3 regions of the Paenibacillus sp. FSL H8-0168 genome follow, and region 2 is predicted to be linked to each of the others. Evidence: riboswitches for the same ligand, from Rfam matches in the RefSeq annotation. Region 2 holds a riboswitch; each other region holds the start of a gene.

Region 1 (3,120 bases), 2.1 Mb from region 2:
TTACCATCTTGAATTTGCCAAGATGACCCGTTATTCAGCTAACTATGAAAAGTTTCTTGAAATGGCGGATCTGAACAAAGCTCAGCATATTGATGCTTATGAGAAGCAACAGGACTTTATTAAGAAACAGGAAGATTTTATTCAGCGTAATAAAGCGCGTGCTTCTACCTCAGGCCGAGCAAAGAGCCGTGAAAAGCAGCTTGATCGGATCGAACGTATTGATAAGCCTGAAGAAGCCGCAAAACCAACCTTTCAATTCAAAGAGGCACGTGCAAGCGGAAAGACGGTATTTGAGGGTATTGATTTTGAGATTGGTTATACACATGCCCTTTTGCCTAAAATGTCCATGACGATTGAACGTGGCGAAAAAATTGCAATTGTTGGCTACAACGGTGTCGGTAAATCGACATTGCTCAAAACCATATTGGGAAAAATTCCGCCAATCAGTGGAAAAACCTATCAAGGTGATTTTTTGCAGCCCGCTTATTTTGAGCAGGAAGTAAAGGCAGAGAAAATTACACCGATTGACGACGTGTGGAATGAATTTCCGCATTTGAACCAGCATGAAGTACGAGCGCATTTGGCGCGCTGCGGTTTGAAAAATGAGCATATCACACGTCCGCTATCTGCGCTTAGTGGTGGAGAACAGGCTAAAGTCCGTCTTTGCAAACTGTTAATGCGTGAAAGCAACTGGGTATTGTTCGATGAGCCTACCAACCACTTGGATGTTAAAGCAAAGGATGAGCTGAAACGTGCCTTGAAGGAATACAAAGGGACGGTATTGCTTGTATCTCACGAACCGGACTTTTACGAGGATTGGGTAACCAAAACGTGGAATGTGGAAGAGTGGTCAAGTAAAGTTAACTAAAATCAGTTAAATCCAGTTCTGCATATTTCACACGAAGTGGGGTTTGCAGAATTAGGAAAATATGCTAAGCTATCTATAGCTTATACAATAAAATAGTCACACTAGGGGAGCCGCCCATGCGGCTGAGACGGAATAAATGGATTTCGGACCCTTTGCACCTGATCTGGGTTATGCCAGCGTAGGGAAGTGAGCGCCGTACAAACAAGGCAACACCATCTTTATTTTGTTTGTGCGTGGGACGATACACGTATACGGATATCATGGTCCGTTCGATTATTGGACGTTCGTTAAACCACTTCCTTGGGGAAGTGGTTTTTTTGCGTTTCGTTCATTTTAAGTTGTTCGAGCTTCCGTAGACGGATTCACATACAATCCCCTTTCATTACTGCTGGTAGACGTGGCTGCTAAGCTTAAATCCTTTAATCCAATGTGAGGTGAAGACAAAATCGAATTACACGCAATTTCGATGGAAAAGGGCACTATTGCACAAGCCGCCCGAGTGGCTGCTATGATTTGTCCGTATGTTCATTATGTACACGCACGTTTAAAACAGAATGGTGCCTCTGCATTGCTTTCTTTGACTCGCAGCATGGTGGAGCAGGAAGTTCCTTTGCAACAAATTGTAGTAAATGATCGTGTGGATGTAGCTTTACTTACTTTGGTTGGAACCGTCCAGCTACCAGCTAATGGATTACCTGTTGTGGATGTGAAAGGCCTACTTTCAAAGAGTACACGCTGTGGAGTGTCTGTGCATTCCTTGGAGGAGGCGCAGACTGCCGAGCAGGCAGGAGCAGACTATGTACTTTATGGTCACGTATATGAGACCCATTGTAAGCCCGGTATTGTACCGCGGGGTTTAGCTCAGCTTGAACATATTTGCAGGCTGTCGAACATTCCGGTGATCGCGCTGGGCGGCATACAACCGCACCATATCCCGGAGCTTTATATGGCCGGAGCAAGCGGAATTGCGGTGATGTCTGGTATATGGGAGGCTGAGTCGCCCGTTGCAGCTGCGATGGAATATAGGCGAATGGCAGATCTTGTAGTTCACAGCCTGTAGCGAGAAAACGAGAGTAGAGGCAAGCTGAAAGCAGAATGGTTTATGGAGAGGAGACACGGAACAAATGCTAAAGATACACACAGAGGCAAGAGCGATAGGACATGCTGAATGCTTGGTCATAGGTGGAGGTGTCATCGGCAGTTCCATTGCTTATCATGTGGCCAAGGAGGGAAGAAGTACGATCATGCTGGAACGATTGATCCCGGGTGAGGGAGCCTCAGGAGCAGCGGTTGGAATGCTGGCAGCGGAAAGTGAAGAGTTCACCGACTCTGAGCTGGCACGATTTGCTCGCAGAAGTCGAGATGCATTCCCTGAGCTTGTCTGTGATCTGGAGCGTTTGTCGGGTATTTCGGTGGAATTCCGTACAGAAGGATTTGTGACCCCTTTCCGTACGGAAACTGAAGGCCAAAAACGCTGGAAAGCTGCTAAAACGCGAGAGTATGATTGTCCTATCTGGTGGGATGCGAGGGAATTGGCCCGACGAATTCCAGGTTTGGATGAACAAGCGATCGGAGCAATATATCGTTCAAAGGAGACACAAGTGGCTCCTGTCCAGCTTTGTCGTGCTTATGCAGGTGCTGCTGCGGTGCTGGGAGCAACGGTATGGTCTGGTACACGGGCAGAGCAACTGGTCATACAGGATGGTCGAGTTTGCGGTGTCCGAACAGATAGCGGCTTTTTTTCCTGCGATCAGGTCATTATTGCTGGAGGCTTGGATAGCATGAAATTACTGGCGCAGGTTGGGTTTGAATATCCACTTTATCCGGTCAAGGGCGAAGCAGTAGCGGTCTCCTTGAAGGATCACCCATTAGAATACACCATTTATGCTGATGATATTTACCTCGTGCCTAAACAGAATAACGAGCTTTGGATTGGGGCAACGAGCCTTCCGCATCAATATGACGAACAAGTGACCGTAGGAGGCTTGAAGGGCTTGCTGGCACGTGCCTCTGCCTGGCTGCCGCGCGTCCGTGAAGCTTCTTTTATACGCACTTGGGCGGGCTTACGTCCGCAGGCTGCATCAGGTTACCCTTTTATAGGCACTGTTCCTGAGGTCGAGGGCGTATATGCTGCAGTCGGGCATTATCGCAACGGTGTCCTGCTGAGTGATGCTACCGGGCGTGCGATGGCAGCTATGCTTAGCGGGGCTGGTGCAGCAGAACTTGGGATAAGTAGTTTTTCTTCTGAGCTC
Region 2 (3,120 bases):
TTGGTGTGAACTTGATGCACCGTTCGTTTCATGCAGATCGGGAACAGGTGGTAGAGAGAGCCGCGGCTGTAGGGATTTCACCGCTGATTATTACCGGGACCAGTGTCCGCAGCAGTCGGGAGGCTTCTCAGTATGCAGCACGTTATCCGGGCAAGCTGTATGCGACAGCTGGCGTGCATCCCCATGATGCCAAAGACTGCAGCGCAGACACGATTCAGCAGCTCCGCCAGCTGGCGGGTCAGCCGCAGGTCGTATCCATAGGGGAATGCGGATTGGACTATAACCGTGATTTTTCGCCACGTGATGTGCAGCGTCGATGGTTTGGGGAGCAAATCCAACTGGCGTGTGAGCTGAATATGCCGTTATTTCTGCATGAACGAGATGCACATGAGGACCTTGTCGCTATGCTTCGGGAGTATCAAGGGCTTGTCGATAAAGCGGTAGTGCATTGTTTTACTGGCACTGAACAGGAATTGCATACGTATGTAGAAATGGGACTGTATATCGGGATCACCGGCTGGATTTGCGACGAACGGCGTGGCAAACATCTGCGTGAACTGGTCAGAGATATTCCCTTGGACCGTCTGATGATTGAAACGGATGCTCCATTTTTGACCCCGCGTAATTTGCCCGTGAAGCCCAAAGAAGGGCGTAATGAGCCCGTGTATCTCGCTCATATTGCTGCTACGGTTGCCGAATGTACAGGTCGAAGCATGATGGAGATCGAAATCGCGACGACGGAGACAGCCAAACGTTTCTTCGGATTATAGGATTGTCAAAGCCATAGATGTGGTATATATTATAGTGAATTAAAAGAGCATTGTCGGGAGCTTGAGAAAGTCAGGCTGAGAGGGTGGCCCTTGCCACTGACCGTGAAATCTGATCTGGGTAATGCCAGCGTAGAGAAACCAAGAACACTATACAGGAATGCCGCTTGTTTTGCGGTTGTCGATAGATTCAATGTATGTCCTAGCATTTTACCTTGACCCTGACTTTGGCTTGGTATCAGTGTAGTAGCTTAGACTACTGGTTATATAAGGCATATCGACGAATGATGTTTTGTATGGTGCTTCACCTTTTACTGCGCATAAAGCTTGCCTGGAGATTCAGCTCCAGACAAGCTTTTTTTATGGCCAAGAGGCCAATTATAAGGAAAAAGGGGAGCACGCAATAATGAATACTGCTGTAAGAGCGTCCAAAGGGTTGAAGCTGACTGATATTTTGGTCACGATTGTGATATCTGTTGTGTTCGGGTTGGTCTACAAAATATGGGGACCTGCCTATGATTTGATGAAACCATTTGGTCTACACGCCGAGCAACTGATGTATGGCATGTGGTTTATGGCAGGCACGTTTGCTTATCTCATCATTCGCAAGCCGGGTGTTGCGATTTTGGCAGAGGTGGCAGCGGCAACGGTCAGCGCTTTTTTGGGAAGCGAATGGGGCATGTCCACCTTGTACTATGGCCTGCTGCAAGGCTTGGGAGCGGAGCTGTTTTTTGCGGCTTTTCTGTATCGAAACGCAAACCTATGGGTTGCTTCGCTAGCTGCGGCTGGGGCGGCTGTCGCTTCTCTGATTTTAGACTTCAGCTACGGGTATATTGATCAGCTTTCGACCTGGAACTATGTTTTGTATATTGGATTTCGGATGATTGGCAGTATTGTGATTGCCGGGGTATTCGCGTTCTATCTGGCTAAGGCATTGGAGGTAACCGGAGTTACACGAAGTTTGAGACCTGCAACGGAACAAGATTATAAGGGGCTGGATTGATGAGCCGGGCAACCGAAGATGTGGTGGCTTCGATCACCCGTCTACGGTTGAAATTCCCCGGTGAGCAAGAGCTGCTTTTTCACAATATGTCTTTGTCTGTCCACAAGGGGGAAAAGCTGCTGCTACTGGGACCGAGTGGATGCGGTAAATCAACACTGCTCCAAGTGTTAAGCGGTCTGATTCCACGCACGATAGAAGTGCCCATGAAATGCGATGCTGCTGTAATCCCAAGTGTCTCAGGTATTGTATTTCAAGATCCTGATACGCAGTTCTGTATGTCATATGCAGACGAGGAACTGGCTTTTGTGTTGGAAAATAATCAGATTCCCCGGGAACAGATGCAATCCCGTATTCGCGAGCTGCTGATACAGGTTGGTCTATCGACGGATGATATACACATGCCCATTGGCAACATGTCACAGGGAATGAAGCAGCGTCTGGCGATTGCGTCTGTGCTGGCTATGGAGCCAGAAGTGCTTTTTCTGGATGAGCCCACGGCTTTGTTGGACGAGGAAGGCACCACACAGGTTTGGGACACCATTCGCAACATTTCGGTAGACCAAACGCTGGTGATCGTAGAGCATAAAATTAATGAAATCGTCCATGATGTGGATCGGATTGTGGTGCTTTCTGCTCAAGGGGAGATCATTGCGGATGGAAGGGCAGAAGAAGTATTTCATGTGCATCGGCAGGCATTGTCTGAGTACGGCGTGTGGTACCCGGGAGTATGGAATGAATCGTCTTCGCCACGTTGGAGTGAATCAGTGACACAACAGAACGGTGCGGGGATTGATTTGCTGGAGCTGGAACATTTTAGTGGTCTCCGCGGTTTAAGTTCAGTGATTTATGTGGAGCATGCGCAGGTGAAGCCTGGCGACTGGATTGGCGTGGTCGGTGAAAACGGGGCTGGCAAAAGCTCGCTGCTGCTCTCCATGATGCGCTTACTTCGCACACAGGGACGTTATAGCGTGCGCGGAATTGAGGCAGGCAGTACAGAACAACTGGCAGAGCGTATCGGGTTCGCATTTCAAAATCCCGAGCTGCAATTCGTAGCGCATACCGTACGAAAGGAACTAGAGTATTCGTTACCCAAGAGCTTGTTTAGTGCTGAACAGTGCCGGGAGCGGGTGGATCGGATGCTCGTACAGTTCGGATTGGAGCGGCTGGACGAGCGTCATCCGTATCAGCTTTCGTTAGGCCAAAAAAGGCGGTTGAGTATTGCTACGGCCATGATCCGTGAGCCGGAAGTGCTGCTGCTGGATGAGCCGACTTTTGGTCAGGATGCGCGTAATACCTTTGTCATGCTGGATATGTTGGAGCAGTTGAGAGCGGCAGGCACGGCCATTGTGA
Region 3 (3,120 bases), 540 kb from region 2:
TCGCCTTTGTACCCAGATTTCAACTTCTGGATATTCATAAAAGAAATCTGGGTACAACAGCGATGGGAGGCACCATCCGACTGCGTAGTGGCGCTTCGTTCACTTCTTTAGTTCGGTCTTATTTTGCGTTTTAACAAATGATCAGCGCTTGGGCAAGAAGTCGTTTGTGAAGGCTTTATCCACTTCCAAAGGCTTGCTGAGCAGCTTGCGTTCGTACATCCAGTCCGAATAGTTTTGCCATACCTCCGCTTTTTGCACACCCCATTGCGCGGCATCGTCTTGATAACGCGGGCTTAGCCATTTTTGGCTGGCAAGTACCAGTTTTTTATCCAGCTCCGGTACAGCTTTGCCTAAGATGTGCGCGGCTTCTTCTGGATGGGCGATAGTGTATTCATAGCCTTGTGCGGTAGCGTCCATGAACGCTTTGACCAGTTCTGGATCATTTTTTATTGTCTGTTCGTTGCTCACAATTACAGGTGTATAGTAATCGAGGCTTTTGGAATAATCTTTTACATACAGCATATCCAATGGCTCACCTCGAAGCTGGGCCTCAATTCCGGTCCATGCGTAGAAAATCCAGGCAAAGTCGATATCCCGCTTCACGGCTGTAAAATAGTCTGCATTGCCCATGTTGACGATCTTCACTTTGCTCACATCGCCTTTGTCTGAATCCATGATGGATTTCATGACCGCTTCTTCTACGGGAGAGCCCCAACCGCCGTATTTTTTACCTTCAAAATCTTTCGGGCTCTTAATTCCGCGATCTACCGGGGCTGCGAAGCCTGAGGTATTATGCTGAATCACTGCAGCGATGGATACAAGCGGCACGCCTTGCGTACGAGCCTGTGTGATGCCTTCTTGGTAGCTGATACCAAAAGGTGCAGCATTAGAGGCAACCATTTGATCGGCTCCGCCTGAACCAGGTTGAATAATTTGAACATTCAAACCCGCTTTTTCGTAAAATCCTTTGTCCTTGGCAACATAGAGTCCCGTATGATTCGTATTGGGTGTCCAGTCGAGCACGACTTTAACATCTTTGAGCTCCTCTGCCGGAGTAGACGTTTGAGTGTTGGTAGCGGGAGCCGCTTCTTGGGATGTGGAGGGACTTCCACCGCAAGCGGTCAGGGTCAGGGCCATGAGCCACAGACTGATCAGTCCCAGGCTTAACATTTTCATGCGCTTCATCGTTGTGTTCTCTCCTTTAATTACCCGTTATCCGTCCAATCAGACAGCTTAGGTTCCCCATTTTCATAAAAATAACATCTGTCGGACGCGATCTTTCCAACAACTTAATCTTCAACAAAAAAGCGCCCCGAGGTTCCGGGACGCTTGCGCTTGTATATACCAAAGTAAGGGATGGTCCTATGTAAAAAAGGCACATCTTGCTTAAGCATTCCTACGCTGGCATTACCCAGATCAGGTTGTAAGGGTCAGTGTCTTGGGACACACTCTCAGCCGGCCGATTCCAGCACCCCTGGCATTGTATGGTTTAATGGGTTCATTTATTCGGGTTTACTACGACGATTATATGCCTTGAATGCGGGTCTGTCCAGCATGGAGGAAGAGATGACGGTTCATTTGCCGAACGACAGGGTACACTTTTACTGTGAGCTTTGATCTGAAAATGAGCATGCATCAATCCGATCTGATCGGGTCATGTTATTTTCAGAACAGCTGCGCAGGTAGGTTCAGATGGGCTGGTGCCCAATGGCATGGCCGTAGAGAATTCTAATTCGTGAAAAGGAGTTGTTGTACTGTGGGTAAAACGGAAACATTGGATCGCAGCCAACTAGAACAAGCCATTGTGAAGGCTTTGGATAACAACAAATTTTGCTCGTTAGGTACGGTAGAGGGTGGCAAACCGAAAGTACGCTATATGGCCCTTTTTAACGATGGAATGAACATTCATCTGGCGACAGATCGCAAAACGCATAAAGTGGATGAGCTAAAGGATAATCCGAATGCTTATCTGCTGCTGGGTTATGAAGTTGGCGGTACAAAGGAAGTCGTAGAAGTGGAGGCTACTGTCCAGATTACAGCTGATGAGGGGCTCCGCAAACAAGTGTGGAACGATTCCTTGAAGGAATGGTTTTCCGGACCGGATGATCCCGATTATGTCATTCTGGACGTGAATCCGACTCGCATTGAGTATGTGGGTCAGCAAACGGAGCGCCAAGTGTGGAATAAATAATGAGAATATAAATGGATAAACCAGTGAATCTCCGAGTTTTTTAGGAGGTTTGCTGGTTTTTTATTTTTGAGAAAATTAATTATTTTTTCATAAATAATTTAAGTAAATGACTACTCTTTTGCGTGGCGTTGGATTAAAATAGAAATGGTGGGTTCAAGGCTTACATATATGTGCAAAAGTATGTATATGAGGCATACACCTTAATGAGGAGGGGTATATTTTGTTATTTCGTAAAAATTGGTTTAAAGGGTTTACAGCAGCCGTTGTAGCTTGTAGCATGCTGGTGTTTTCGGCCGCTCCATCCTGGGCAGCTAGCGATTCTCGCGATAGCGCTACGGTGAATTTGCGGATCATGGAAACAACGGATATTCATGCGTCGCTGATGAACTATGATTACTATTCGGACAAAGAAACCAACGAATATGGCTTGGTTAGTACAGCCAGTTTGATCCAGAAGGCACGTAGTGAAACAAGAAACAGTATGCTGTTCGATAACGGTGATTTGCTGCAGGGCAACCCATTAGGCGATTATATGGCCAGAAACAAAACCTTTGAGAAAGAAGGCGGTGTCCATCCGGTCTACAAGATGATGAATTTGATGGGCTATGATGCAGCTACAGTGGGCAACCATGAATTCAACTACGGTCTCGACTTTCTGGAGAAGTCGCTCAAGGGAGCTGATTTTCCTTATGTAAATGCGAACGTTTATGTTGATAAAGAGGGCCAAGCTACTAAAAATTATTTTACCCCTTATCAGATTCTTGATAAAACAGTAATGGATGAGAAGGGCGAAGAGCATACACTCAGAGTGGGTGTCATCGGCTTGGTCACACCTCAAATTATGCAGTGGGATGAAGCCAATTTAAAGGATAAGGTCGTTACAAAGGATATTGTGGAAACAGCCAAAAAGTTTATTCCTCAAATGAAAA

The links. Region 2 has a riboswitch for thiamine pyrophosphate ahead of MHI21_RS04865 (ECF transporter S component). Riboswitches for the same ligand answer to the same signal wherever they lie in the genome.
Region 1: linked by a shared signal. The riboswitch ahead of MHI21_RS14145 (thiamine phosphate synthase) and the one ahead of MHI21_RS04865 (ECF transporter S component) in region 2 are both predicted to bind thiamine pyrophosphate.
Region 3: linked by a shared signal. The riboswitch ahead of MHI21_RS02400 (ABC transporter substrate-binding protein) and the one ahead of MHI21_RS04865 (ECF transporter S component) in region 2 are both predicted to bind thiamine pyrophosphate.

Annotation. Positions count from the first base shown of each region.
Region 1 covers NZ_CP151948.1:3,210,708-3,213,827, reverse strand. The annotation lists gene MHI21_RS14150 (ABC-F family ATP-binding cassette domain-containing protein) at 1-868, shown strand, start outside; TPP riboswitch at 962-1,070, shown strand; gene MHI21_RS14145 (thiamine phosphate synthase) at 1,335-1,928, shown strand; gene thiO (glycine oxidase ThiO) at 1,993-3,120, shown strand, end outside.
Region 2 covers NZ_CP151948.1:1,061,152-1,064,271, forward strand. The annotation lists gene MHI21_RS04860 (TatD family hydrolase) at 1-770, shown strand, start outside; TPP riboswitch at 814-925, shown strand; gene MHI21_RS04865 (ECF transporter S component) at 1,174-1,770, shown strand; gene MHI21_RS04870 (ABC transporter ATP-binding protein) at 1,770-3,120, shown strand, end outside.
Region 3 covers NZ_CP151948.1:520,420-523,539, forward strand. The annotation lists gene MHI21_RS02395 (hypothetical protein) at 1-134, shown strand, start outside; gene MHI21_RS02400 (ABC transporter substrate-binding protein) at 142-1,185, opposite strand; TPP riboswitch at 1,377-1,486, opposite strand; gene MHI21_RS02405 (pyridoxamine 5'-phosphate oxidase family protein) at 1,757-2,191, shown strand; gene MHI21_RS02410 (bifunctional 2',3'-cyclic-nucleotide 2'-phosphodiesterase/3'-nucleotidase) at 2,412-3,120, shown strand, end outside.